DNA from 3 places in the Vibrio chagasii genome. Region 3 is predicted to be linked to each of the others. Evidence: predicted binding sites of a transcription regulator. Region 3 holds the regulator's gene; each other region holds the start of a gene.
What was found. The regulator PurR, encoded in region 3, represses purine synthesis genes. The targets are predictions, from matches to a motif close to TNANGNAAACGTTTNCNTNA.
Positions count from the first base shown of each region.

Region 1: purE (5-(carboxyamino)imidazole ribonucleotide mutase) is a predicted target of PurR. The motif match lies at 2,287-2,306, and genes of this name have one in related genera.
Region 2: purT (formate-dependent phosphoribosylglycinamide formyltransferase) is a predicted target of PurR. The motif match lies at 4,658-4,677, and genes of this name have one in related genera.

Region 1 is NZ_AP025465.1:3,353,578-3,363,526, reverse strand. It holds gene OCV52_RS15575 (DNA topoisomerase family protein) at 1-518, shown strand, start outside; gene OCV52_RS15570 (5-(carboxyamino)imidazole ribonucleotide synthase) at 595-1,725, opposite strand; gene purE (5-(carboxyamino)imidazole ribonucleotide mutase) at 1,731-2,216, opposite strand; gene OCV52_RS15560 (L-threonylcarbamoyladenylate synthase) at 2,412-2,969, shown strand; gene hemF (oxygen-dependent coproporphyrinogen oxidase) at 2,990-3,907, shown strand; gene aroE (shikimate dehydrogenase) at 3,985-4,815, shown strand; gene OCV52_RS15545 (DUF1488 family protein) at 4,833-5,102, shown strand; gene OCV52_RS15540 (gamma carbonic anhydrase family protein) at 5,099-5,644, opposite strand; rRNA gene OCV52_RS15535 (16S ribosomal RNA) at 6,193-7,747, shown strand; tRNA gene OCV52_RS15530 (tRNA-Glu) at 7,837-7,912, shown strand; tRNA gene OCV52_RS15525 (tRNA-Lys) at 7,915-7,990, shown strand; tRNA gene OCV52_RS15520 (tRNA-Ala) at 8,016-8,091, shown strand; tRNA gene OCV52_RS15515 (tRNA-Val) at 8,121-8,196, shown strand; rRNA gene OCV52_RS15510 (23S ribosomal RNA) at 8,504-9,949, shown strand, end outside.
Region 2 is NZ_AP025465.1:1,485,319-1,495,267, reverse strand. It holds gene sbcB (exodeoxyribonuclease I) at 911-2,335, shown strand; gene OCV52_RS06875 (CidA/LrgA family protein) at 2,360-2,731, shown strand; gene OCV52_RS06870 (LrgB family protein) at 2,734-3,411, shown strand; gene cdd (cytidine deaminase) at 3,688-4,575, shown strand; gene purT (formate-dependent phosphoribosylglycinamide formyltransferase) at 4,743-5,918, shown strand; gene OCV52_RS06855 (thiopurine S-methyltransferase) at 6,011-6,664, opposite strand; gene OCV52_RS06850 (RelA/SpoT domain-containing protein) at 6,988-7,767, shown strand; gene OCV52_RS06845 (c-type cytochrome) at 7,867-8,298, opposite strand; gene OCV52_RS06840 (cytochrome C) at 8,298-8,729, opposite strand; gene OCV52_RS06835 (sulfite oxidase) at 8,738-9,949, opposite strand, start outside.
Region 3 is NZ_AP025465.1:2,217,145-2,227,093, reverse strand. It holds gene glgA (glycogen synthase GlgA) at 1-938, shown strand, start outside; gene OCV52_RS10160 (alpha/beta fold hydrolase) at 1,209-2,006, shown strand; gene OCV52_RS10155 (putative signal transducing protein) at 2,129-2,446, opposite strand; gene OCV52_RS10150 (TVP38/TMEM64 family protein) at 2,476-3,156, opposite strand; gene OCV52_RS10145 (TfoX/Sxy family DNA transformation protein) at 3,288-3,878, opposite strand; cyclic di-GMP riboswitch class I at 4,006-4,091, opposite strand; gene purR (HTH-type transcriptional repressor PurR) at 4,262-5,266, opposite strand; gene torD (molecular chaperone TorD) at 5,583-6,230, opposite strand; gene torR (two-component system response regulator TorR) at 6,486-7,199, shown strand; gene elyC (envelope biogenesis factor ElyC) at 7,305-8,159, opposite strand; gene cmoM (tRNA uridine 5-oxyacetic acid(34) methyltransferase CmoM) at 8,275-9,060, shown strand; gene mukF (chromosome partition protein MukF) at 9,186-9,949, shown strand, end outside.

The DNA.
Region 1 (9,949 bases), 1.1 Mb from region 3:
AGCATGAACCGTGTCCACAGTGTGGCGGAGAGCTTCAGCTTCGCCATGGTAAGCACGGCCCGTTTTTAGGCTGTAAGCAATATCCAAGTTGCGACTACATCAAGCCTTTGCACCAAAACGATGGTCATGTAGTGAAAGAGCTGGGTGTACCGTGCCCTAAATGCCAAAACGAGCTGGTGTTGAGGCAAGGTCGCTATGGCATGTTTATTGGTTGTAGCAGTTACCCTGCGTGTAATCACATCGAATCTTTAGACCAGCCCAAAGAACAACCTGAAGAGCAGCCGTTGGTCGGCTGTCCTGAATGTGGCAAAGGCCATTTGGTCGAGCGTAAATCTCGCTACGGCAAAACTTTCTACGCGTGTGATAACTACCCTAAGTGTAAGTTTGCAGTAAACCAGCCGCCTATTATCGGTCGTTGTGAAGCGTGTCAGTTCCCGCTGTTACTTGAGAAGAAAACAGCTCAAGGGATGAAAAAGCAATGTGCGGACCGCAAGTGTCATCACATTCAATCTGAATAGCTTTAAGTTATAGAAATAAAAACGGCGCTCACTGAGCGCCGTTTTTTGTATCTAAACCAACCAAAGCCATGTTGGCTTATTTCATTTGCTCAGCAAATTCATGAATAGCTGGATAAGCTTTTTTGTCGAGGATATCTGCCAGAGAACATAATGTTCTTTGCAGTTCGGCGTTGTAGTCTGCGCTCACGTTAATGTGACCCATCTTACGGCCTGCTCGTTTCTCTTTACCATACCAATGAACATGACAACCGCCTTGAGCCAAAATAGCGTCAGGTAGAGTATCTTCACCAAGGATGTTGATCATTGCGGTTGGACGAATCAGCTTGGTGCTACCTAGTGGCATTCCACAGACCGCACGAAGGTGATTCTCAAACTGACAAGTCTCAGCACCTTGTTGTGTCCAGTGGCCAGAGTTATGAACTCGTGGTGCAATCTCGTTAACCAACAGTGAACCTTGAACGTCAAAGAACTCAAGTGCTAGCACGCCAACATAATCTAAGCGCTCAGCAACCGCGGTAAACATGGCTTTCGCTTGTTCTTGCAGCTCAATATCATCAATTGCGGTCGATAGGCTTAATACGCCATCGGTGTGAACGTTTTCTGCCAATGGGTAAACTTGAACCTCTCCATTGGTTCCACGAGCGCCAACCAGTGATACTTCACGGTCGAACGGAACAAACTCTTCTGCCACAATTGCTTGATTGTCGGTTGCAGCAATGCACTCGGCCATTTCTGTCCAAGTTGCTTCAACGTTGTCTAAGGTCTTTAAACGCCATTGGCCTTTGCCATCGTAGCCACCAAGTGTGCTCTTCAACACCATAGGTAGGCCAACATGAGCAATTGCTGCGTCAAAGTCTTCACGAGCATTAATCACATAGTACTTGGCGTTTTTTACGTTCGCTTCGTCTAACAGCGCTTTTTCAAGGCGACGGTCACCGCCAGCTTTGATTGCTTGTGTGGTCGGTAAGAACTTACCGCTGCGCTCACATATTTCAAGCACATCATGAGGGATGTGTTCGAATTCAGCAGTAATGACGTCCGCGCACTCAATCGCATTTTCTAAGCCGTTGCCTAGAATCGCTTGCGTTAATGGATGAACAATACTTTTGCTGCCAACATCAAAAGCAGAAATTTCAATATTCAGCGGTGCCCCAGCTAGGGACATCATGCGAGCAAGTTGGCCCGCGCCTAACACAAGAACATGCATGGGAATTAGTCCTCTGCAGGGTTTGGATTAGCAAGCACCGTTTCTGTTTGCTCAGAGCGGAACGCTTCTACTTTCGCCATTACTTCTTCATTGTGTGTACCAATGATTTGAGCAGCTAGGATGCCAGCGTTCGCTGCTCCCGCTTCACCGATAGCTAGAGTACCCACTGCGATGCCTTTTGGCATTTGCACGATAGAAAGCAGAGAGTCCATACCTTTCAGGGCTTTAGACTGAACCGGAACACCAAGTACAGGTACGCTTGTGAAAGCAGCCGCCATGCCTGGTAGGTGTGCAGCACCGCCAGCACCAGCAATAATGACTTTAATACCGCGCTCTTTTGCACTGGTTGCGTAGTCTGCAAGCAACTGAGGTGTGCGGTGAGCTGAAACCACTTTTGTTTCGTACGCTACGCCAAACTGATCCAACATGTCCGCAGCTAGCTTTATTGTTGGCCAATCAGATTTAGAACCCATGATAATACCGACAGTCATCTCAAACTCCTTCAGGTACGATTTAATTAGTGATTAGATATTTTGCGCGCATTATACGGGTAAAATTGCTTTAGGAAAACGTTTGCGTCAGTCTAAATTGCCAATTGATACATTTTATAAACAAATAGCTTTAGTAACAGTGAGTGATAATTTGTACACTTAGCGAGTTCGATAACTGACTTAATGAGGCAACCCGTGGATAACTTTCAACATACATTGCAGGCATTACAACAGGGCGAAGTCATTGCTTACCCGACCGAAGGCGTTTTTGGGGTTGGTTGTGATCCTGATAATCCACATGCCATCAAGAAATTACTCGAGTTAAAACAGCGTCCAGTTGAAAAGGGCTTGATCTTGATTGCGGCAAGTTACGAGCAGCTGCTGCCTTATATTGATGAAAGCCAACTGACCGATGAGCAACTAGCGACGGTTAAAGCAACATGGCCGGGGCCGGTCACTTGGATCATGCCAACCAGTGCTAAAGTGACTGATTGGGTGAGTGGTCAGTTTGATTCAATCGCTGTGCGAGTGACGGATCACCCTTTGGTTCAAAGAATGTGTAATGAATTCGGTAAGCCGTTAACCTCTACCAGTGCTAACCTGACGGGCGAACCACCTTGTATGACGACTGAAGAAGTACATCAGCAACTTGGCCAACACTTGGTTGCGATTCTTGAAGGGAAAACGGGTGGTCGTGACAAGCCAAGCGAAATCAGAGATGCAAAAACGTCGAAAATATTAAGACAGGGTTAAACTCTGCAAAGGAAAGTAAAATGTCAGCAATTGATAAAGAAGCAGTAAAGCAGTTTTTACTGAGCCTACAAGATTCGATTTGCCAACAGCTTGAACAGGCTGATGGTAGTGCACTATTTAAAGAAGACGCATGGGAACGCGAACCTGGCGATCGCCTTGGTGGCGGTGGTCGTACTCGTGTTATGACTGACGGTGTGGTCTTTGAACAAGGTGGTGTAAACTTTTCTCACGTTGCAGGTAAGGCAATGCCCGCTTCAGCAACGGCTCATCGCCCTGAATTAGCCGGGCGTAAGTTTGAGGCAATGGGCGTATCGTTAGTTATCCACCCTAAAAACCCTTATATCCCAACCTCTCATGCTAACGTTCGATTCTTTATTGCCGAAAAAGAAGGCGAAGACCCTATCTGGTGGTTCGGTGGTGGGTTCGATCTAACGCCATTCTATCCTTTCGATGAAGATTGCCAGTCTTGGCATCAAACAGCTAAAGATCTGTGTGCGCCATTTGGCGATAACGTGTATCAAGAACACAAAGAGTGGTGCGATAAGTACTTCTATCTACCTCACCGTGATGAAACGCGTGGTGTTGGTGGTCTGTTCTTTGATGACTTAAATGAGTGGGGCTTTGAAAAGAGCTTTGCTTACATGCGAGCTGTTGGTGAAGGCTATGCTGCGGCATACCTACCGATTGTTGAGCGTCGCAAAGAGACACCTTATGGTGAACGTGAGCGTGACTTCCAACTTTACCGCCGTGGTCGCTACGTTGAATTCAACCTAGTCTATGACCGTGGTACCTTGTTTGGCCTACAAAGTGGCGGGCGAACAGAGTCTATATTGATGTCTATGCCGCCATTGGCTCGCTGGGAATACCGTTACGAACCTCAAGCAGGGTCACCAGAAGCGTTGCTTTATAGTGACTACCTAAAACCTCGATCTTGGTAGTTCTTCCTTCCTTATAGGGATAGTGATAGGGTCATCTATATAGATGACCCTTTTTATTATTTCTGTTAGGTAAGGATATGACACAGCAAGTAGATCGTTATGCCGTTTTCGGTAACCCTATTGGGCAAAGCAAATCGCCATTCATCCACACGTTATTTGCTCGCCAAACTAACCAGCAGCTTACCTATACAGCACTGCAGCCAGAACATGGCCAGTTCATTACCTCAGCTAAAGCCTTTTTTAGTGAAGGTGGAAGAGGGTGTAACGTCACAGCACCATTTAAAGAAGATGCTTATCAGTTTGCTAATCGATTGACTGAAAGAGCTCAACTAGCTGGTGCCGTTAATACATTGAAGAAGCTAGATGACGGAGAAATCATTGGTGATAACACTGATGGTGAGGGGCTTGTTCAAGATTTACTTCAACACCAAGTAGTATTAGAGGGAGCTCGAGTTCTCTTACTGGGTGCTGGTGGCGCAGCAAGAGGAGTGATTCAACCTTTGCTTGATCAAAAGCCACAGCAATTAGTGGTGGCTAACCGCACCAGTTCAAAGGCTGAATTGTTAGCTGAAATGTTTGCTTCGCATGGAAACATAAAAGGGACGGGGCTAAGTGATGTGAACGAAGGCTTTGATGTCATTATTAACTCCACGTCATCAGGTCTAAGTGGTCAACTACCAGAAGTTTCTCCAGCTATCTTCAACGATAATAGTGTCGTCTACGATATGGTTTATGGTTCGGGCAATACGGTATTCAACCAATGGGCATTAGATAATGGTGTTCATGCTGCTTATGACGGCTTGGGGATGTTAGTAGGGCAAGCGGCTGAGAGTTTCATGTTGTGGCGTGGTCTTCGCCCGGGCACAAAACAGATTTTAAGAGAATTACGTAAGAACCTAGAGATATAACAAGGTATTCAGAAAAAATGAATCAATCAATCCTATTCCCAGATATCCAAGATTGGGATGAAGAGTGTCAATCTATTATCTTCCCAGCTCAGCAGTCAGGCGCACTGATTGAGTGTGAAGTGTCGATTGAAGAGTTGTCACGATTATCAGACAAAGAAATCGAAGGCGGCGAACAAGCTTTGGCTATCTTTGCAGAGCTTCGTTTTGATATTGAAGAGTTAGCGGAAGAGTTAATAGAAGAAGAGGAGTATGACTCCTCTAATCGAATTCAGATTAAAGCGCTTTAAACGGGAAGCACAGAGTCTAGATAGTCGTTTTTATTCTGAACATAGTTGTCAGCCGACTTTTGTAAGAAAGCACGTTCCTTATCATGCAGTGGGCGTGCTTGTTTAACTGGGCTTCCTACATATAGATAGCCACTTTCAAGCACCTTGTTAGGTGGAACCAAACTTCCTGCACCAATCATCACGTCTTGTTCGACGACCACACCATCTAATACGATAGCGCCCATACCCACGAGCACACGATCTTTAATCGTGCAACCATGTAGCATCACTTTATGGCCGATAGTGACATCATTGCCGATTAATAGAGGATAACCTTCAGGGTTCTCAGCATTCTTATGGGTAACATGGAGAACACTACCGTCCTGGATATTAGTTCTATCGCCAATATGGATATGATTCACATCTCCTCGAGCGGCGACTAAAGGCCATACACTAGAGTCATCACCAATTTTGATATCACCAACAAGTACTGAGCTTGTATCTATATAGACACCTTGTCCGATCTGAGGTGATATACCTTTGTAACTACGTATTGAACTCATAAATCCTCCTTTATATAGGCACCATAAGCCTTTAATTATGGAGAATACTAGTGAAAATGGCGTGTTTTGAACAAAAAATACTCGAACAATCAAAAAAGTAAGAAAAACTTAAAAAAGGGCTTGCCAGTGTGATCGAAATCTCTATAATGCCACCTCGCTGACACGGGATGGCTTCTTAGGAAACCAAAACGAATCAGTAAGCCAAATTAGCCAAGCTAAGCGCTTGAAAAAAGTTTTGAAAATAGTGGTTGACACTAAAACTTAAATCGCTAAAATGGCCGTCCGATTTGAGCGAAGCTCAAAAAGGAAAAGCTCTTTAACAATTTAAACCTATCAATCTGTGTGGGCACTCGTTGATGAATATCAAAAAATGAAACTTCGGTTTCAACTTGATTTCAATGAACTGAGTGACCAATCGATAATTTATTATCGGCACAGTCAATTCATTATCATTCTGTTGGAATGGTAATAGCTTTAGAATTACTTTTTGTAGTTTTGAAGTCAGTATTCGTTGAGTCACACCTATTAATTTAGGTAATCAAAACTTTAAATTGAAGAGTTTGATCATGGCTCAGATTGAACGCTGGCGGCAGGCCTAACACATGCAAGTCGAGCGGAAACGAGTTATCTGAACCTTCGGGGAACGATAACGGCGTCGAGCGGCGGACGGGTGAGTAATGCCTAGGAAATTGCCTTGATGTGGGGGATAACCATTGGAAACGATGGCTAATACCGCATAATGCCTACGGGCCAAAGAGGGGGACCTTCGGGCCTCTCGCGTCAAGATATGCCTAGGTGGGATTAGCTAGTTGGTGAGGTAATGGCTCACCAAGGCGACGATCCCTAGCTGGTCTGAGAGGATGATCAGCCACACTGGAACTGAGACACGGTCCAGACTCCTACGGGAGGCAGCAGTGGGGAATATTGCACAATGGGCGAAAGCCTGATGCAGCCATGCCGCGTGTATGAAGAAGGCCTTCGGGTTGTAAAGTACTTTCAGTTGTGAGGAAGGGGGTGTCGTTAATAGCGGCATTTCTTGACGTTAGCAACAGAAGAAGCACCGGCTAACTCCGTGCCAGCAGCCGCGGTAATACGGAGGGTGCGAGCGTTAATCGGAATTACTGGGCGTAAAGCGCATGCAGGTGGTTCATTAAGTCAGATGTGAAAGCCCGGGGCTCAACCTCGGAACTGCATTTGAAACTGGTGAACTAGAGTACTGTAGAGGGGGGTAGAATTTCAGGTGTAGCGGTGAAATGCGTAGAGATCTGAAGGAATACCAGTGGCGAAGGCGGCCCCCTGGACAGATACTGACACTCAGATGCGAAAGCGTGGGGAGCAAACAGGATTAGATACCCTGGTAGTCCACGCCGTAAACGATGTCTACTTGGAGGTTGTGGCCTTGAGCCGTGGCTTTCGGAGCTAACGCGTTAAGTAGACCGCCTGGGGAGTACGGTCGCAAGATTAAAACTCAAATGAATTGACGGGGGCCCGCACAAGCGGTGGAGCATGTGGTTTAATTCGATGCAACGCGAAGAACCTTACCTACTCTTGACATCCAGAGAAGCCAGCGGAGACGCAGGTGTGCCTTCGGGAGCTCTGAGACAGGTGCTGCATGGCTGTCGTCAGCTCGTGTTGTGAAATGTTGGGTTAAGTCCCGCAACGAGCGCAACCCTTATCCTTGTTTGCCAGCGAGTAATGTCGGGAACTCCAGGGAGACTGCCGGTGATAAACCGGAGGAAGGTGGGGACGACGTCAAGTCATCATGGCCCTTACGAGTAGGGCTACACACGTGCTACAATGGCGCATACAGAGGGCAGCGAACTTGCGAGAGTGAGCGAATCCCAAAAAGTGCGTCGTAGTCCGGATTGGAGTCTGCAACTCGACTCCATGAAGTCGGAATCGCTAGTAATCGTAGATCAGAATGCTACGGTGAATACGTTCCCGGGCCTTGTACACACCGCCCGTCACACCATGGGAGTGGGCTGCAAAAGAAGTGGGTAGTTTAACCTTTCGGGGAGGACGCTCACCACTTTGTGGTTCATGACTGGGGTGAAGTCGTAACAAGGTAGCCCTAGGGGAACCTGGGGCTGGATCACCTCCTTATACGAAGATATTCACGATAAGTGTCCACACAGATTGATTAGGTTTAGAAAGTAAAAGAGACGAAGAACTCCCAAGTTCTTCAATCCAGTGTCCCGTTCGTCTAGAGGCCTAGGACACCGCCCTTTCACGGCGGTAACAGGGGTTCGACTCCCCTACGGGATACCATTGGGTCGTTAGCTCAGTTGGTAGAGCAGTTGACTTTTAATCAATTGGTCGCAGGTTCGAATCCTGCACGACCCACCATTTCCTCCCAAGGAAATAAAAATATGGGGCTATAGCTCAGCTGGGAGAGCGCCTGCCTTGCACGCAGGAGGTCTGCGGTTCGATCCCGCATAGCTCCACCATTCCTTCCATGAGGAATTAAAACTTTTATGGGCGATTAGCTCAGTTGGGAGAGCACCTGCCTTACAAGCAGGGGGTCACTGGTTCGAGCCCGGTATCGCCCACCATCTTTAAGCATTCTCGAAAGAGAGTATTTAAAAATGGGTTAAAAGTTTAACACTTTGAAACTCTTGCTCTTTAACAATTTGGAAAGCTGACTGATTTAAATAACGTAGTTATTTAAATCAAATTAAAAGTTCTCAATGTTTATCTTTTGGATAAACACAACACAAACACATTCAAGTGTCTTGTATTCGATTCAAACTTGTTTGAATCACAATTGAGTCCGGCAAACACGTAATAAGAACTAACCCTTCTTATTACAACCAAAAACCTTGGTTGTTTACCATACATAAAGACCCTTTCGGGTTGTATGGTTAAGTGACTAAGCGTACACGGTGGATGCCTTGGCAGTCAGAGGCGATGAAGGACGTATTAACTTGCGATAAGCCCAGATTAGACAGTAAAAGTCATTTGAGTCTGGGATTTCCGAATGGGGAAACCCACTTACATAAGTAAGTATCTTGTTGTGAATACATAGCAGCAAGAGGCAAACCGGGGGAACTGAAACATCTAAGTACCCCGAGGAAGAGAAATCAACCGAGATTCCGAAAGTAGCGGCGAGCGAAATTGGATTAGCCCTTAAGCTTTTAATGAGACAGACGAAGGCTCTGGAAAGTGCCGCAATAAAGGGTGATAGCCCCGTAGTCGACATCTCATCATCAGTGAAAACGAGTAGGGCGGGACACGTGATATCCTGTCTGAATATGGGGGGACCATCCTCCAAGGCTAAATACTACTGACTGACCGATAGTGAACCAGTACCGTGAGGGAAAGGCGAAAAGAACCCCTGTGAGGGGAGTGAAATAGAACCTGAAACCGTGTACGTACAAGCAGTAGGAGCACCTTCGTGGTGTGACTGCGTACCTTTTGTATAATGGGTCAGCGACTTAATTTTAGTAGCAAGGTTAACCGTTTAGGGGAGCCGTAGGGAAACCGAGTCTTAACTGGGCGTACAGTTGCTAGGATTAGACCCGAAACCAGGTGATCTAGCCATGGGCAGGTTGAAGGTTGAGTAACATCAACTGGAGGACCGAACCGACTAATGTTGAAAAATTAGCGGATGACTTGTGGCTAGGGGTGAAAGGCCAATCAAACCTGGAGATAGCTGGTTCTCCCCGAAAGCTATTTAGGTAGCGCCTCGGACGAATACTACTGGGGGTAGAGCACTGTTAAGGCTAGGGGGTCATCCCGACTTACCAACCCTTTGCAAACTCCGAATACCAGTAAGTACTATCCGGGAGACACACGGCGGGTGCTAACGTCCGTCGTGGAGAGGGAAACAACCCAGACCGCCAGCTAAGGTCCCAAAGTATAGCTAAGTGGGAAACGATGTGGGAAGGCTCAGACAGCCAGGATGTTGGCTTAGAAGCAGCCATCATTTAAAGAAAGCGTAATAGCTCACTGGTCGAGTCGGCCTGCGCGGAAGATGTAACGGGGCTAAGCTATACACCGAAGCTGCGGCTACGCACTTATGTGCGTGGGGTAGGGGAGCGTTCTGTAAGCCGTTGAAGGTGGTCTGTAAGGGCTGCTGGAGGTATCAGAAGTGCGAATGCTGACATGAGTAACGATAAAGGGAGTGAAAAACTCCCTCGCCGGAAGACCAAGGGTTCCTGTCCAACGTTAATCGGGGCAGGGTAAGTCGACCCCTAAGGCGAGGCCGAAAGGCGTAGTCGATGGGAAACGGGTTAATATTCCCGTACTTCTTACAATTGCGATGGGGGGACGGAGAAGGCTAGGTGGGCCTGGCGACGGTTGTCC
Region 2 (9,949 bases), 730 kb from region 3:
ACCATAGTTAACAATTAAGTAACAACAATCCTATTTAGAAAATATATATATTGACACTTATTTATAAAGAAATAGAGAGCAGTGAGAATAAGATCACGCAAATTGATATAAATAACACTAATAAAAATAATGTTATTAGAGCATTCCATCCAATGATATATAAAACTCGTTTTACATACTAATTAGTTAGTTAACCATTTATTTAATCAAGTAAAAACCTATTTATTGGAATATATCCAGAAATACCGACCAAGATAAACTGAAGTCACACCAAAAAAAGAAATATATAGATCATCATGTTGCAATAAATTCTCAAAATTGAAACAAGTTAGATTAATATTCTCATTGTAATAAAATTGAAATATTAAGAAATCAAAGGTGACTTATTTACCCTCAAAATTTATAATGTATTAAAATTAAGACATGTCAAATTATCTAACATGATTATTTATTGTGGTCATTAAAACTATAAAATAACATCATTTAGGGTAATAATTTTATATCTATGATTGGTTCTACGATTTACTCTAATGACCTATTCAGTTTCATCTCTCAGGAGCGTTTAGTGCAACAAAGCGCGTAACGTTAAAAGCGTGATGTAAGGCAGATACAAGCAGTAACACACTCTTCATAGACTCAAAATGTTTTGGCTATCCAGAGCTGATTTTAACCCCCCAAATGGTGTCCCCTTCGAGCGCTTTGTCACAGCACTTTGTTGGTTGATCTTGCCAATAAATAAGCAATCTAAGATACCAAGTCCTCGATCGCAGTCTGATTGAATAGGAATGCAGCACTTTCCTGCAATTTATTTGTGATCTGGGTTGCACGCGTACCGCATACTATCAGATACTGAACAAAACTAACCTTCAGCCACAGTACACGATTGCCCGTAGACTGTTCAGGAAATTCAATGAGTTCAGATAATCAGCCAACCTACTTCTTTTTCGATTACGAAACATGGGGCGTGAGCCCAGCAAAAGATCGTCCAAGTCAGTTTGCCGGCGTTCGTACCGACCAAGATTTCAATATTATTGGTGAGCCATTGGTCATCTACTGCCAACCTCCTGCTGATTATCTACCTGCACCTGAAGCCGCACTGATCACTCGCATCACTCCACAAAAAGCCATGTCTCAAGGCCTACCGGAACCTGAGTTCATCGCCAAGATACATGCTGAGCTTGCAAAACCGAACACCACAAGCCTTGGCTACAACAGTATTCGATTCGATGACGAAGTAACGCGATACACCTGTTACCGTAACTTCATTGACCCATATGCATGGAGCTGGCAAAACGGTAACTCTCGTTGGGATCTATTAGACGTGATGCGTGCCGTACACGCTCTGCGCCCTGACGGTATTGTGTGGCCAGAAAACGAAGAAGGTTTCCCAAGCTTCAAACTGGAACATCTATCTGTGGCAAACGGCATAGAACATGAAAACGCGCACGATGCGATGGCGGATGTTATCGCGACAATTGAACTCGCGAAAAAGCTGAAAACCGCACAACCTAAGATGTTTGATTATCTCTACAACATGCGTCACAAGCGCAAGTTGAACGAATTAGTCGACATCGTAAACATGACACCTTTGATGCATGTGTCAGGCATGTTTGGTCGTGACTGCAATTACACAAGCTGGATTGTTCCTATGGCGTGGCATCCTACCAATCAAAATGCGGTGATTGTTGTCGACCTAGCAAAAGACCCAAGCCCGCTATTGGAACTTGATACTGATGAACTCAGAGAAAGACTTTACACCAAGCGCAGCGACCTAAATGAAGACGAACTACCAGTGCCAATTAAGCTGGTTCAACTCAACAAGTGCCCTATTCTAGCGCCAGCAAAAACGTTAACCGCTGAAAATGCAGAAACCATTGGTATTGATCGTCAGCAGTGTTTGAAGAACCTCGCGATCCTGCGCGAGCACCCAGAAATTCGTGAAAAATTGATTGGCTTATATTCACAGGAACGTGAGTACGAAAAGAGCGACGATGTAGATACACAGATTTACGATGGCTTCTTCTCACCGGCAGATAAAACCGCGATGAACATCATTCGTGAGACTGACCCAAATAACTTAGCAGCATTAGACATCACCTTCAGTGACGAACGTATTAAGCCTTTGTTGTTCCGTTACCGCGCACGTAACTTCCCATGGACGCTAGATGAATCCGAGCAACTTAAGTGGGCAAACCATTGTCGTGAGTTTTACGAAAGCCGCTTAGAAGAGTACATGCTCAACCTAGAGAACCTCGCACACGAACATGAAAGTGACGAGAAGAAAATGGCTATCTTGAAAGCGGTGTATCAATACGTAGAAAAGCTAGCTAGTTAACCCATTATCGAGAGATGTAAAACCTTGAAAGAAAGATTGATCAAACTCGTTTACTGCTTAATCTCCTTCACCTTAATCATAGGTGCTCTCACTGCAGGCAACGCGTTACAACAATACTTAGACAACTCAATCCCTGGCAGTATTTTTGGTATGTTGATTTTGTTTACTGCCATGGTGATAGGTATTGTGCCTGCGCACTGGGTACAACCTGGTGCCAGCCTAATTATTCGTTTGATGATTTTGCTGTTTGTCCCGATCAGTGTCGGGCTTATGGAACATTTTGACATGCTTATCGCTAACGCACTGCCGATTATGGCGAGCGCGGTGGGCGGCACACTCATCGTATTGGTATCTTTGTCATGGTTCTTAGACCGCTTGCTGGCGAGAGGTAAATAACCATGTGGATTCTATTAACTATGGTGGTGTTTCTGTTTGCCCGTTGGGTAAGTCAGAAAGTGAACTCCCCGCTATGTAACCCGCTTCTAATAAGCATTGGCATCATCATTCCAATTCTGACGTTCTTTAAAGTCCCGTTCGAGACCTACTACGCAGACAATACTTGGATTACGTACATGCTTCAGCCAGCGGTTGTCGCCCTAGCTTATCCTTTATATGAGCAGCTACCTCAAATTCGAGCTAACTGGCGAATCATAACCTTTGCATGCACACTGGGTAGTGTGATGTCGATGACCACAGCGGCAATGATTGCCGTCGCTTTCAAAGCTGACCTAAGTTTGATTGCGAGTCTATTGGGCAAATCAGTCACCACACCCATTGCAATGGAAGTATCAAGCCATCTTGGTGGTGAAGCGGCTATTGCTGCAATACTAGTTCTTATCGTTGGTTTATTCGGGGCAATTTTTGCTTACCCTATCTACAATCTGATTGGTATTAAGAGCCCTATTGCTAGGGGTTTAACCATGGGCACGGTTTCTCACGCGTTAGGTACGGCGACTTGTGCCGAAAAGAACCAAGAAGATGCGGCTTTCAGTTCACTGGCGCTAGTGCTTTGTGGCGTTATCACCTCAATCATCGCACCTAGCGTGTTTGGCATGGTCGTCTGGTTTTATTCATAGCGGAAGTGCTCACAAAACGTATCAGCCCAAGCGCAGCCCTGTTGATTTCAGTGTTTGCTTGGGCTTTTTATTGCCATTTATTCAGCTAATCACCGGTGATTTTGAACAATAAGTGCGATATCAGCTGTAAAAATGGTCCTTGCAATCGATTTCAAGTGTGACCTCACTCTAATTATGCAATCCAATGTAACAACAACAATACAATAGTGATCTTTATCACAGAAAATTCCTGAGCATTGCATAAACTTAAAGCCTAAGGTCAATTAAGGATTCAACATGAACAGTCGTATTACCCTGGCGCTGGAAAGTGCTCCATCATCAATGAAAGCGCTTTTAAGTGACATCGTATTAGCAGACAACTTTGACGCGACATTGTCTCCAGAACAGTTCTCTAGCCTGCTTCAAGCAAGCGGCTTAGCGGATGACGAACTACGCATCGCACTACTTCCTTTTGCTGCAGCGTATTCATACGCTCCGCTATCTGACTTTTACGTTGGCGCGATCGTGCGTGGTTTGTCTGGTACTTTGTACTTTGGTGCAAACCTTGAAATCGCGGGTGCGCAACTTGGCCAAACCGTACACGCAGAGCAATCTGCAATCAGCCACGCTTGGATGAAAGGCGAGCGAGGCATCTCGGACATCACAATTAACTTCAGCCCTTGTGGTCACTGTCGTCAATTTATGAATGAGTTGACTACAGCGAAAGAGCTTAAAGTTCAGCTGCCACAGCGTGATGAAATGTCACTACAAGAGTACCTACCTGATTCATTTGGACCTTCTGATCTTGGTGTAACAACAGGCTTGATGTCTGAACTTGATCATAAGTACACGACGGAAGAGACCACTCCTATCGTAGTTGAAGCATTAGCAGCCCTTAACCGCAGCCATGCGCCATACACCAAAAATTTAAGTGGTGTATCACTACAGCTAACAACTGGTGAGATCTTCACTGGTGCTTACGCTGAAAACGCAGCATTCAACCCTAGCCTTCCACCGCTACAAGTTGCGCTGATTCAACTAAAACTTGCGGGCTTCGATTTTGAACAAATTGAAAGTGCAGCATTGGTTGAAATCGCCGAGGGTAGTATCAGTCACCTAGCGGATACGCAATCTACATTAGAAGCGATTAATCCTGACATTCCAGTGACTTACTTAGCAATCTAAGTACATCTAATTAACAACCTTTTAAATAAGCAGCCCATTTTTATAGGGCTGCTTTTTTTATGCTTGTAATTAACACCACAACTTACGCAAACGTTTGCTTTTGTCGTTTAAATAAGTATGATCACCCCGTTTTCAATCAATCGTTCAAAAGATCGGAAGGAATTTCTATGTTTGGTACTGCTACTCGTGAAAATGCTACTCGTGTACTTCTATTAGGTTCAGGTGAACTTGGCAAAGAAGTGGCTATCGAGTGCCAACGTTTAGGTTTAGAAGTTATTGCTTGTGACCGTTATGCAGATGCGCCAGCTATGCAAGTTGCGCATCGCAGCCATGTATTAGACATGTTAGATGGCGATGCACTTCAAGCCATCATTGAACTAGAAAAACCAGATTACGTGGTGCCTGAAATTGAGGCTATCGCCACCAGCAAGTTGGTAGAGCTTGAAGCTCAAGGCTTGAATGTCGTTCCAACAGCTAACGCCACTAAGCTAACGATGAACCGTGAAGGTATTCGTCGCCTGGCAGCAGAAGAACTCAAGCTAAGCACATCCCCTTACCGCTTTGCAGACACCTTTGAAGATTTCGCTGCAGCGGTTGAATTTGTCGGTATGCCTTGCGTTGTGAAACCAGTAATGAGTTCTTCAGGCAAAGGCCAAAGCGTTATCAAAACCGAAGAAGATATCCAGAAGTCTTGGGACTACGCACAAGAAGGCGGTCGTACTGGTGCGGGTCGTGTGATCGTTGAAGGTTTCATCGACTTTGATTATGAGATTACTCTTCTAACCGTTCGCGCCGTCGACGGTGTCCATTTCTGTGCACCTATCGGCCACCGCCAAGAAGATGGTGATTACCGCGAATCATGGCAGCCACAAATCATGTCAGACAACGCTCTAAAAGCGGCACAGTACACAGCAGAGCAAGTGGTTAATGCTTTAGGCGGTCATGGTATCTTTGGCGTAGAGTTGTTCGTTAAAGGTGACCATGTGATCTTCAACGAAGTATCCCCTCGCCCACACGATACTGGCTTAGTGACTTTGATGTCTCAAGACTCATCAGAATTCGCGCTGCACGTACGTGCATTTACAGGTATGCCAATTAAATCAATTACTCAGTATGGCCCATGTGCGTCTGCAGTAATCCTTGGACAAGGCACATCAACGAACATCCGTTTTGAAAGCCTTGCGGAAGCGCTAGATGCACCACAAACACAAGTTCGCCTGTTTGGTAAGCCAGACATCGATGGTCGTCGTCGCCTTGGTGTTGCACTAACACGCCGTAAGAGCACAGAAACCGCGATTGAAGATGCAATCACCAGCGCATCTAAAGTTAAAGTGATTTACTAATTAGGCTTTCACACATGAAGTCTTAACGATCAAAAAGACGGGCCATGCGCCCGTCTTTTCATTGGTGTTATCTTTTCGAAAGCAAACTGAGCTTAGACTTCCGACTCAATCAAGTACACTTCCTCACTGAATCGAGACAAACCTTTCTTAGCAATCTTAGGGTGCTCTTGGTCTGCAATGTCTTGATTCAATAACGTAATCTTGTAACCCGCAAACAACTGATCGATTTCTAGTTTAGGTACGCTAAACGGAGGACCTGCCATTTCGTCTTGGTCGTAGTCTAGCGTTACAAGCAGGATCTTGCCGCCAGGCTTCAATAACTGCTTCAAGCGTTCTACATATTGCACTCTCATCTCAGCAGGCAAAGCAACTAAAGAAGCACGATCATAAATAATATCGACCGGCTGAATTGGCGCAGTGAAGTAATCCCCAGTGTAAACACTCAACTCATCAAATTGATAAAGCTCATGCTGACCGTTTATTTGAGTTACGGTTGGCGTGTAAAAATGCTCAGAGAAAAAAGCTCTAACCGCAATCTGGCTCAATTCCACACCTTGAACATCTTCATGTTTAGACGCTAGCCAAATCAGATCTTCACTCTTGCCACATAGAGGAACAAAAACACTCTTCTCATAGCTAGGCTCAGTTGCTTTCCAAAACTCAACCAAAAGTGGGTTTACATCTTCAAGGTGGAAACCAATTTGGTTGGCTGCCCATTTATTGTGCCAAAATTCAGGATTATTCATCTTTCGTTCATGTTAAACAGTCATAATGCAAGGGTACAGTATAGAGAAGTAAGAGCAACCTTAGCTTGGCTTAAAGTGTCAAATTGGTTTCGAGTAACACCAGAAACTGGCTAGGTCCAAAGTTCTTAAAATTGCGGAACAAACGCTGGAATTATTTGTCTATATGTTCACATTTTAAAGCAATATTAAACGTTAGAGTTGGTTTCTGTCTTAATTAGCCCCATTTAATATGTAGTGAGTTTAGTTAAGCTTTTTTACTCTTATGCGTTACTGGTTACCCCTTTTAACTACCCGTTTTTGTAACCTTGTATTTTGGAGTTTGAATGAGTGTATTTCTCCGTACGACGGCCCTAATGCTTCTAGTATTGAGCCGAGCGCCTGCATTCGCAGCAGCACCTGTTTCAACGAGTTCAACTGATCAATCGCGCACAGCGTCTTCGCAAAACCAAGTTTCATCAAACGTATTCCGCCACAGCCTAAGCGGCCTATATGGCATCAAGGCCTTCGACTCGCGTCCAACTCAGCCTTATACCGACTTCGACATCCTTTACAGCAAAGCTCACCAAGCGCAAGCAGAGCTAGAGACAATCTGTAAAAGTACTGCTCTTCTCACTAATTCAGATGCCCTATTCGCTGGTGTTAAATCTCAAGCTCGCGCTCAAGAGAAAATTGAATTAGAACTGGATGGTGACAACACAAGAATTACCGACCTAGCTCGCGCAACAATCATCGCTAATGATGTAGAAAGCTTAGTTGAAGTGTACGAAGCACTGAGCCGTGAAGCGGACGTGGTAAAAGTGAAAAACAAGTTTAAGTCACCAGCTGACTCTGGCTACCGTGACCTTAACTTACTGGTTCGCTTACCAAAAACTAACATGATCGCCGAGGTTCAACTTCACTTAAAAGCGATAGCGGATGTGAAAAGTGGTCCTGAACATGAGCTATACGAGATCATCCAAGGTATTGAGCGCCATGCCATTGCCGAAAAGCGCCCAATCAACGACATTGAAGCTGCGCAAATCAATAGCCTAAGACGCCAATCTTTAGAGCTATACCAACAAGCATGGCAACCATACATTACGACTCATATTAAAGCGGCATAACACCAACCTTACCGCTACTACAAAGCCAAAAACGAACAAGGGCTGCACTCGCAGCCCTTTTTTAATTTCAGTGTTTCTCTTGTGAATCACAAGCGAACGCTATTGGTGGTAATACTCCTGGGAGCGTTCATACAAGTCCAATGGCTTTAAGGTGCTATAAAAAGCAGCGACATCCTGTAAATCCTTATCAGATAGAGACTTCAAGACTGACTGCATGTATAAGTCCTGACGTGAATCACTTTTAAAGTCACGCAATTGTTTAAGGATGTAGCTGGATTTCTGCCCCTTAATATTCGGATAAGACTGTACGAAAGGGATGATTTTATCGCCGTGGCACTGGCTACATAAGTTGTTAACGAGCTTTTCACCTACCATCAAGCTTGGTATGTATGGTTCTCTTTTGTCACTTTGTATTGTTAGTTTTGGCGAAACCTTTCCCACCGTTTCAGTGTTTTCGTCAGTGCATGCGGAGAGTGACATCATAGCAACAGTCGACGTTACCAATAGCAGCGTGAACTTAGTTAGATTCATTATTGCTCTCCCGGCATAGGCGGCATCAGAGCGCTATCAATAGGTTTGCGTCGATACTTGTTCATGTCGATCCCTTTGTCTTGATAGTAGGTACTCAGATAGTCCAGTACTGGGTCCCATGTATCAGACAAGTCCCATAGTCCCTGAGTGTCTACCATCCATTCAATCGTTTCACGCCATTGCTCTCGAGTACCACTGTTCTGCGCCACAATAAGACTCGTGTGGCACGCATTACATTGGCCTTTCACTAACTCCCATCCCGGAGCCATGATTAAACCTGAACTCTTATCTACCCCATAGAAAGCCTTCGGGTTATCCGGCACTTCATCGGCATGAACAAGCATTGAGGTTGACAAGCTACAGACCAGTGCCGCTCTCATAATTCCTTTACGATAAGAGCGCTTGTTGGGCTGAGTTGAATTATCACACATGGCTTTCCTCACGAAACTCTTACCGCGACTCTATGACAACCATTAAACAGATACCCTTTTGGATTCCATTGCGGTTGAACCACTGGCTGGCTATCGCCTTCGCTATCGGTCGCCTTCGCCCAGATCTCATAATAACCTGTCATAGGAAGTTCTAGATCGGCTTCCCATTGCTGCCACGCGCCCTTGTTTACCGGTTTATTCAGCTTGGCATCGTGCCAAGTGGTACCGTAATCGTAACTAACTTGGAGCTTCTCGACGGTTCTCAGCCCAGCCCACGCGTGCCCGCTCACTTTGACCTTTTTACCAAGCGCAAACTCAGTGCCACTCTTTGGCGAGGTAATTAGCGATTTCACAATCATCTCTTCAATGATTCTAAAATCCTTGTTTTCTACTTTTTCACCAGGCGCGATTGGGTGCTTAGGCACTTGATAGGCGGGTGCTGCCATTTTATGGCCATCATGAACTTTATTTCGGATACTAATGCCCGTAGTGCACTTTTGAGAGACAGAAGCTGGGCGACCTCCAAATACCGTTCTCAACGGAAAACCATGAAGATATGGAATAGGTTCGCCATTCATTTCCCATGCAATCAAGGCATTGTCAGTCATTGCGGCTTCAATCGGTACGCCGCGAGAGATCGCTTCACCTTTACCACTTAGGTGCTTATCAAAGCCATGGTTGCCCACATAAACCGCGTCATCTTTGATACCACAGTCTTTTAGCACATCACTGAGCAACACACCTGTCCACTGTGCGCAGTACACGCCTGCATTGTTCCACTGATTGCCTTTAGTGCTTGGGTAAAAGTTATTACGGCTGTTGCCACCACACTCCAATACTAGGCTTTGAGTATGGTGTTTAAACTTAGATTTGAGTTCCGCTATTGTGTAAGTTTTACTCTGTTTTACAGACTCCCCTTTCACTTCGAACGTCCAAGTATCCGGATCCATTTTATTGAAATCTGGCATTAAACCATTCCATCGAACAAATGGAACATCAGCGGGCGTAACAGCGGGGGCGAGCATACTTTCTGGCGGATAAGCATTCAAAGGGTTGGTATTTAAAATGGTATAGTAATCCGGCAAATCTTCTGCTTTTGCCCACGTTAACGCATTGATATCCAGGGCCTCTAAACCTTCCGGGCGATTAGCAGCAAACACCCAAGAGACCGGCAACGCTGACGCCGCGGTTGCAGTTAACGCAGCTTTCAGGAACTGTCT
Region 3 (9,949 bases):
TGTTCAAAGGCGTATTCTCATACGATGAGCTGCAATGTCTTCCTGAAATGCACAGTCGTAATGTTCCTGAAGTTGCGGTCAGTGATACGCACGTGACTATGCTTAAAGCCGGTGTACTATGCGCAGATAAAGTGAACGCAGTAAGCCCAACGTACGCGGAAGAGCTAAAAACAGAGCTTGGTAGTCATGGCATGGCGGCTGAGTTTCAACGTAGAGCTTCAGACTTAGTCGGAATCCTAAATGGTTGTGACTACGGTGCTTGGAATCCAGAAACGGATGCATTTCTTCCTCGTAAATACAAAGCGACCAAACACAGCATGGCGCGTGGAAAATCAGCGTGTAAACAGAAGCTTCAACAAGAAGTCGGCTTACCGGTCATCGATTGCGCAGTGTATGGGATGGTTTGTCGCTTAACGAACCAGAAAGGCGTTCACTACTTGTTGCCTATCATTGAACAATTCTTGAAGAATGATCTTCAGATTGTGATTGTAGGTACGGGTGACCCTGTTTTAGCGAGCCAACTTAAAGAGCTATCAGCGCTGCATTCAGACAAATTCTCTTTTGTAGAGGCATACAACAATGAATTAGCGCATCTAGTTGAAGCGGGTTCTGACTTTTTCTTGATGCCTTCTGAGTTTGAACCTTGTGGTTTAAACCAGATCTACAGTATGGCTTATGGCACCTTACCGATCGTTCGCTCTGTCGGTGGTCTAAAAGACAGTGTGAATGATTATGACGAGGATCCTGAAGTGGCGACCGGCTTTGCTTTTGAAGAGCCGACTCCGCAGGCTTTGTTGGCCGTTTTACACCGTTCGTTGCTGCTTTACGCACAAAACCCATCTGAAATTAAGCGTGTTCAGCTTTATGCGATGCAACAAGACTTTAGTTGGGAAGATGCTGCGAAAGAGTATTTAACGATGTATCACTCGGCATTTTAACGCTCTGTTTTAGCTGATGCACAGCAATTGTCTTTAATGAAAGAGGCGCTCTAATAATAGGGCGCCTTTTGCTATCTGGTCTGAGTACATCACGTTTAGAAAGACAAAGCTTGCAAACTCATTTAAGTCAGGTAGAAAAGGAAGTGAAGCATTCACAGCGCTAATGATAGGTTTGACACTATTATCACCTAATCTTCTTAATTGCGTGATATCCTTAGCCATCGCCTTGTGATGAGGCTTAGCTCCATTTTAATAATTAAAGCGATAGGTATGTCTGAAAGTTTATTATTTCATAAAACATTTACTCACCCTACTAGCGATGAGTGGGTGGTATTTGTGCATGGTGCCGGAGGTAGCTCCTCTATTTGGTTCAAGCAGATCAAGGCGTATAAACAGCATTTCAACCTGCTCCTCATTGACCTGAGAGGGCATGGTAAATCAGACAACATACTTAAAGAGCTGATATCAAACCGTTATACATTCAAAGCTGTCACGCTCGATATTCTTAAAGTATTAGACCACCTTAAAATCCGCTCCGCACACTTCGTTGGTATGTCGTTAGGAACCATTATTGTCCGTAATGTTGCGGAGTTAGCGGCAGGGCGCGTGCGTTCAATGGTATTAGGTGGTGCGGTAACTAAACTCAACACCCGCTCGCAAGTATTGGTTAAGCTAGGAAATCTAAGCAAACATATCATTCCTTACATGTGGCTTTATAGCCTTTTTGCTTACATAGTGATGCCACAAAAAAGCCAAAAAGAGTCTCGTCACCTGTTTATTCGTGAAGCCAAAAAGCTGTGTCAAAAAGAGTTTAAGCGTTGGTTTATATTGACGGCTGATGTGAACCCCTTAATGAAATATTTCAAAGATAGGGAGTTACCGATACCAACCCTTTATCTGATGGGAGAGCGTGACTACATGTTCATCAAGCCCGTTAAAGAAATGGTTGAGGCGCACGAGTCGAGTGAACTGGTCGAAATTGCTAACTGTGGTCATGTGTGTAACGTTGAAAACCCTGAAGAATTTAACCAGCACTCTATCGAGTTTATCCAAAAGCAAATCCAGTGATTTCTAAGTCGGTCATTTGAACTCATAATAGAATTGAAATAAAAACGGGAAGCTATTTGTAGCTTCCCGCTTTTGTTTTGAGGATAAATCAAATGAAGCGGCTAAGACCTCATTAAGCTCGTCTACTCAGGAGAGTTAGCTCCGCATTGCCAACAAGAACCAAATTGTGCCTCGTTCACTTCATGACATTCACTGCAGCGCCACTCTTCATAGATGATAGAATCTTGCTGTTTTTGGTAGTCATTGACAATAGCACGCGCCTTAGTGGCCATTTCTGGCTCATATAGCCATACGTATGGGTCAGTTTCTTCTGTGAACGGGATTTCCCCTTTCAAACCAAACAAACCCTCACCACGGACTTCACAGGCAATATTCTCACTTTCTAGGAGTCCGCAGATGATATGTGCCTCTGTCGGATTTGATGCACTGAAGATTTTCATTGATATAGAACCTTATCCGGCCACAATTATTATTCCGCAACCGGTGCTGAACGAAACTTGCTCATCAACCATTTAGCGATAATTGGGAACACCCCTAATAATGCAAATGACAATAGTACAGAAGGTGAAACGATGCCTGAAAGCGAATCAATTTCTGCGAGTTGGGTACCAGCATTCAAGAAGACTGCAGTACCAGGCAACATGCCGATTTGGCTTGTTACATAGTAGCGAGTCACCGACATGGGTGTTAAGCCCATCAACAGGTTGATAAGGAAAAACGGAAACACTGGGATAAGTCGCAAAGAAAACAAGTAAAATGCGCCGTCTTTTTCAACGCCTTTATTAATCGTAGTGAGTTTGTCGCCAAACTTAGTTTGAATCCAGTCTCGCAGTAGGTAACGACTACTCAAAAAGGCAAGAGTTGCGCCTATTGCACTGGCGAAAGATACTAATAACAAACTATTCCAGAAGCCAAACAGCGCAGCACCAAGTAGTGTAACAACGGCTGCTCCCGGGATGGAGAAGGCGGTGATCAATACATATGCGATAAAGTACGTCGCCGCGGCGGCAATAAAGTTACTTTCAATGTAGTCGTTTAGCACCGCTTGCTGTGCTTTGGCGTTTTCGAGCGTGAGGTATTGGCCAAAATTAATGCCTAATAAAAAGATCGTTACGACCAATACAATACCTAATATCATTTTCTTACTCATTGATACTTCCTCAAATTTTCAATGCAGACCATTAGTATAGATAGACAGGCAAAGCATAGATTAACTTTCACTAGATATAAAAAAAGCCGCAGAAATGCGGCTTAGTTGTATAAAAAGGTGTACTGAAAATGTTAATTGACGCGACTGATAAGCTCTTCACGACGTTGCTGCGGGATAACCGACCAATGGGTGCCATTGATCGCCCCCTCTAGTGCCCAAAGCAGTTCAATACTGACGGAGGACGCATGAGATTCCTTGATGGCATTAAATGCGTTTACAGAGCCAGATTCATATAAACGTTCTACGGAATCAATTCCAGCTTTCTTCAACATGCGCTCGGTGGTGAGTCGAAGATTCGGGAGGTCTTTGAGTCGAGTTGGCTTAGCAGCGGACTGTTCAGCTTTCTCTTCTTTTGCAAAACCCAGAGACGTAGTTGCAAGCTGTAAGATTTTCTCTTGGTCTTGCCACAGGCCTTCTGGTAAAGCGAAGTATTTAGTTACGACAGGGAAACCACGTTTTTTGTAGACGTACGGTTGAAACCCTTGTTGCTCGAACTGTTTTGTTGTGCCTTTGTCTGCTCGTATGTGCAACTGGTCATTAACAACCAGAGCAAACATAGTGTCATCAGCAAAAAGACCGAATCCACCAAACATTGAGCGTGACTTTATTTTTCCTAGGGGCTCAAATAACTTCATTGAGTCCTTTAGTATCGGTTTATCCATGTTATTTATCTCGGTGTATTTGAACTACGCCACCAAATAAGCAGGTCCGAGAGATTAGCAAAATGTTGCAATTACATTGTCAATAAGCCGTAAATTACTAAATTATTAGTAGTTACTGCATTTTGCCATCGGTAACCCCGCTACCATACCAACGAGTGGTTTAGGCCGGAAGCTTTGCGTCTCACCTTTTCAAGTGATTTGCCCTGTGCGTGACTGATTGAATAGAATAAAGTTTTTGTTGAATGAGGCTCACACTTGTTATTTCAAAGTGTGATGTTGCTTCAATTAATGATCTTTATCATATGAAACTAGGTTTATTTTAGTTGCTGATAAAAAAAACGCACCCAAAGGTGCGCTTGATGAAAATAAACTCAATTTATCAGTTAATTTAACGTTTTAACTGTACTACGTTCAACAATTTCTGGGTGCATTTCGAAGACGCGTTTTTCATGGTCTTTGTCTTTAATACGCTCAAGCAGAATTTCGAAGGCGTTCTTACCGACACGGCGCTTCGGTTGGTGAACGGTAGTCAATGGTGGAGAGAAGTACTCAGCCAGTTCGATGTTATCGTAGCCAATGATAGAGATATCTTCAGGGATACAGATGCCTTTCTGCTGTAGGCGGCTCATCAAGCCTAGTGCCATGGTATCGTTGAAACAGAATACAGCTGTCGGGCGATCTTCCATCTCAACAATTTTGTCAGCGGCTAGAACGGCAGTATCACACTCAAAGTTACCTTCGATGATCATGTCGTCATTTGCAGTAATGTTAGCTTCTTCCAAAGCGCGCTTGTAACCAGCGATACGCTCCACACACGCCGCTTTGTCTAAGTGGCCACTTAAACAAGCAATCTTTGAGTGACCGCGGTCGATTAGGTATTTAGTCGCTAGGTAGCCACCTTCTTCAGAGTTATCGATGATCTTATCTGCTTGAGAACTCTCCGGGCCCCAGTCCATGACTACTTTAGGGATGTCAGCGTGACGGTCTAACATCTCTCTCAGTTCTTCAGTTAGGTCTGAACACATAACCAAGATGCCATCTACACGTTTCTCTGCAAGCATTCGAATGTAGTCACGTTGCTTCTCATAGATACCACCCGTGTTACACAGGATCAAAGTGTAACCTTGACGGTAGCAGTAGCTCTCAACACCATCGATAACTTCTGAGAAGAATAGGTTGGTTGATTGAGTCACTAGCATGCCGATGGTTCGTGTTGAATTACACTTCAAACTACGAGCAACAGCACTTGGTGCATAGTTTAATTCGTCTACCGCTTTATTTACTTTTTCTTGAGTCGCTTCTGCAACAAAGCGTGTTTTGTTGATTACGTGAGAAACGGTTGTGGTTGATACGCCTGCTAAGCGAGCGACATCTTTTATAGTGGCCATGGTTTTATCCTATTAGAAGCTACTTTCCCCAAAGTACGGAGTGAAGTAGCCGTTAAGCTACCTAACTAAGAGCTTAAATTTGTAGGGCTCTTTGGGTACTAAAGTGTTAAAAAACAAAAAACCGCTAGTGAGCGGCTTGTTTTAACACCGAAATGCTCTGAACTTAATAAGCATAGCATTTCGTGAATGTTTCATATTTTATCGTTTGCGGTCACAATTCTAGACTGACTAGAAAATACTCGCAATACAATTCACCCAGAAATCCGGGTGAATTGTCACATTCTACGGAATTTATTTACCTAGTCATCAGTTAAGCTTATTCACCAGCTAAATATTGAGCATCTAATTGACAGAAAGCCATTAGCAGAGAAGATACAGCAGCGTAGAAACCGAATTCATCAACATCGTGACACTTAACGTTGAATTTCGGGATCCAAGTTAATAGCTGTTGCTCGATAAATTGTTGCTGAACTTCGAACGATTTTTCTAGTACTTCTTCTGATTCTGTTTCATTAGAACGAATGATTAGGTTACCTAAGAAGTCGAGTTCGATAGCGATGTGGTCTGCTGGTTCTTTTAGATCTTGGTTAACCACTAGGTTGTGCTTAGCCATGATCTCTTCCATCTCTTTCGCTGGTATATCGTTTAATAGGCCAGTTTCACCGATGTACATTGAAGCATAAGGAAGGGCGCCATGCTTATCTGTCTTTAGGAAAAGGTCGCAAAAGTCAGCAGACAGTTCTAGTTGTGCATCTTCGCGAGTTTGTAGGCGGTTCAGGGCATCAACTAACTTATCAATAGCAGGCTTTAGAGTTTCATTTTCGCCTAAACCAGTTAAGAAAGAACGAATTTCAACAGAGTGGTAGTGGTCAAGTTCGTCTTGAGTGAGCTCTTTGGCGAATAAGCTTGATAACCACCAGTAAATTTCTGCTCTTTGCTCATTGAACGCTTTCGTATCTTTCATTACGTAAATCCTGATTTAGTCTTGTGGTGTTTTTTACACACCAAGGCTGATGACGAGGTTATTTGCGAAATGCAAAGTTACTCGTTAGTAGTAATGCCTATATTGAATTGTGCCAGACGACAAATAGCAAGGTTTAAGATTGTCTTGTATCAAAAAAAATCCATGTTTCTGGCATTTATCTACAGTACCACTAGAATTGTTACTAGTTATGAATAGAATAGTCACCGAAACTATTAAATAAGAAAAGTGGTGTAGATGAGCTATCACGTATTAGTCGTAGAAGATGATGTGGTGACCCGTAGTAAACTGGTTGGTTATTTCCAGAACGAAGGGTACAGAGTAAGCGAAGCCGAAAGCGGCGCTCAAATGAGAAACGTGTTAGACGAAAACAACGTTGACCTCATTATGCTGGACATCAACTTACCAGGCGAAGATGGATTGATGCTAACTCGCGAATTACGCAGTCAATCAGACATTGGAATTATTTTAGTTACTGGACGCACGGATAGCATCGACAAAATTGTTGGCCTTGAAATGGGCGCTGACGATTACGTTACTAAACCCTTCGAACTTCGCGAGTTACTGGTTCGAGTTAAAAACCTACTTTGGCGTATTTCTGCCGCTCGTAAAACAGCAGCAGGTGCGGTTGAAGAATCTGAAGATGAATCAGTGGTTCGTTTTGGTGAGTGGACATTTGATATCCCTCGTCGTGCGTTAAGCAAAAACGGCGAGCCGGTAAAATTGACGAAAGCGGAATACGAACTATTGGTTGCACTGTCTTCTTACCCTAATCAGGTATTAAGCCGCGAACGTATTCTTAATATGATTAGCCACCGTGTTGATGCGCCGAATGACCGTACTATTGATGTACTGATTCGTCGTATGCGCGCAAAAATGGAGTTCGATCCGAAGAACCCACAAATTTTTGTGACGGTTCACGGCGAAGGTTACATGTTTGCTGGTGACTAAGTCTTGCGGGACATGTTAGTCCGCTAGAATAGTAAATATTAAAAAGCCGAGACATCATCAGTGATGTCTCGGCTTTTTTATGACTCAGTCTTTTATGTAGACTGCTTATTGAGGCTGAGCTGCCGAAACGACATTCTCATCTTCAGCTAGGCTCGAAGCTTCAGGCACGACGATTGGCTCTTCTACAATATCACTGCTGGTGTCTAGCCAGTCACGTAGGCTTTGCCAAACTAATCCTAGCGTCTCGTGCCAATATCGTTCAGTCTGTTCGAGATAAAGAGCCTTGGGCGTGTATTTTTCCCATGGTTCTACGATACCTTCTTGAGCAAGATAGTTAGTTGGCGCTGGCAAGGGTTTCATGCCTGCTGCATTAAATTCGTTGAGAGCACGTGTCATATGGCTTGCTGAAGTTACCAACACCATTCTTTTATTCTTAACGAACGCAGCGGCTTGGCGGGCTTCTTCCCAAGTGTCTTTGGCTGTTTCCAGCAGAATGATATCAGGCTTTGCAACACCGAGTGCCAGGGCTACCTTAGCCATCATTCTTGCGTTGCTGACCTCTGTGCCAGCGCCGTAGCCAGACAGAATCAGTTTAGCGCCCGGGTAGAGGCGTAAAATGCGAATACCTTCACTCAAACGCATCAAGCCTGTGCGACTCAGTTCAGATGTTGGTGGGATCTGGTCATCAACGACGTGGCCGCTACCAAGAACCATCACGTAATCGACGGTCTCGTCGACAGGTAAAAATGCAGTGTGCTGCCTTTCCATTGGCATTAATAGTTGACTAGAAACTGGCTGGAAAGCGATTAGGAAAATACCACAGAGGGCTGAGAGGGTAATTAAGCAACCAGTCTTTCTTTTAGTAGTAAACATCACTAGGGCTAAGCCCAGAAATGCGAGAATTAACATTGCTGGTAGTGGCATCAGTAATGAAGACACTACTTTTTTCAGCTCAAACATATCCGAATAGTCCGAAAAAACATCACTTAGTAGTAAAAAGAGACATCGCCTCTTTATTCCTGAAATTCCTGTGACAGAATAGCAGGCACGATAGGACATAATAACTCAAGTAGCCGTGACTGAAGACCGTAATTTCGACGATATTGCCCACAAATTTGCAAAAAATATTTACGGCTCTGACAAAGGAGAGATCCGTCAGATCATCGTATGGGAAGATTTAGAACAAGCTTTGAGCAAGTTTGAAGATTCTGCTTCTCCATTGCATGTGCTTGATGCTGGGGGCGGATTGGCACAGATGTCGCAAAAAATTGCGGCACTGGGTCATAAGGTTTCTCTATGTGATCTTTCTTCTGAGATGCTGAAGCTGGCTCGAGAAGGGATCACCGAAGCAGGGCTGTTAGAGCAATATCAGTTTATCCATTCTCCGGTACAAAAAGTGGCAGAGCATCTCGACGATAAAGTCGATTTTGTGATATTTCACGCCGTTATGGAGTGGCTAGCAGACCCAAAAGAAGCACTGGATTTGCTACTTGAACAAGTGAAACCGGGTGGTATTGCCTCGATAATGTTTTACAACCACCACGGATTAGTCCTGAAAAATGTGATTTGTGGCAACATTCCTCATGTATTGAATGGGATGCCACATCGAAAACGGTTTAAGCTGCAACCACAAAAAGGCTTGAAGCCAGAAGAGGTTTATCAATGGATAGAAGACGCTGGTCTAGAAATCTGTGGTAAATCAGGCATTCGCTCCTTCAGTGACTACATAGGTAATATGGAGTACATGGGCGATTACCAATTTGAAGATGTATTGGAACTAGAAAAACAGCTATGTCGCCAAGAGCCATATCTGTCACTAGGCCGTTATATTCACGTTTGGGCTCAAAAACCTGCGCAATAACAGTGATGAATGTGGTAAAAGAAACCACAATATGCGCTATGCAATCGTAAGAAGCCCGCGTTATAAAGAAATAGGCGTCATATCTACTGTGTTTGATATGACGAAGAACAGTAACAGGAACCACAATGAGTGAAATGACTCAAACTGCCGAAGAGCAGCCAATTGATGAGTTGGTGGGCTGGGTCAAGCAGCATGATTTTTCATTAAACTTGCCGCCAGAGCGCTTAGCATTTTTGATTGCTATCGCAGTATTAAGCAATGAAAGGTTCGATGAAGAGCTGGGCGAGGGTGAACTGCATGATGCGTTTACTATCGTCACTCGACTGTTTGAAGATACTGGTGAAGCCTCAGCGTTTCGTGCCAATAATGCAATTAATGAGTTGGTTAAACAGAAGCTGATTAGCCGCTTTACCAGCGAAATTACCGATGGCGCAAGCATATACCGCTTGTCACCGTTGGCTATTGGTATCTCAGATTATTATTTACGTCACCGTCAGTTCTCTAAATTAAAACTGTCTATCCAACTTTCCATGGTTGCCGACGAGATGGCAAAGGCCATTGAAGCTGCACAGAAAGGCGGAACGCCAGGACATTGGAGAAAGAATGTTTACGGCGTGCTCAAGTATTCTGTTGGTGAAATTTTCGATCAGATTGATCTTAACCAACGTGTTATGGATGAGCAGCAGCAGACCGTAAAACAGCAGATTGCCGACCTTCTTAATAAAGATTGGCGTGAGGCGATCAACAACTGTGAAGTCTTGCTATCAGAAACCTCAGCCACGCTAAAAGAGCTGCAAGACACCTTGCAAGCGGCAGGTGATGAACTGCAAACGCAGATCCTAGATATCCAAGAAATAGTCTACGGTGACGACGAACTTGAGTTTGTTGG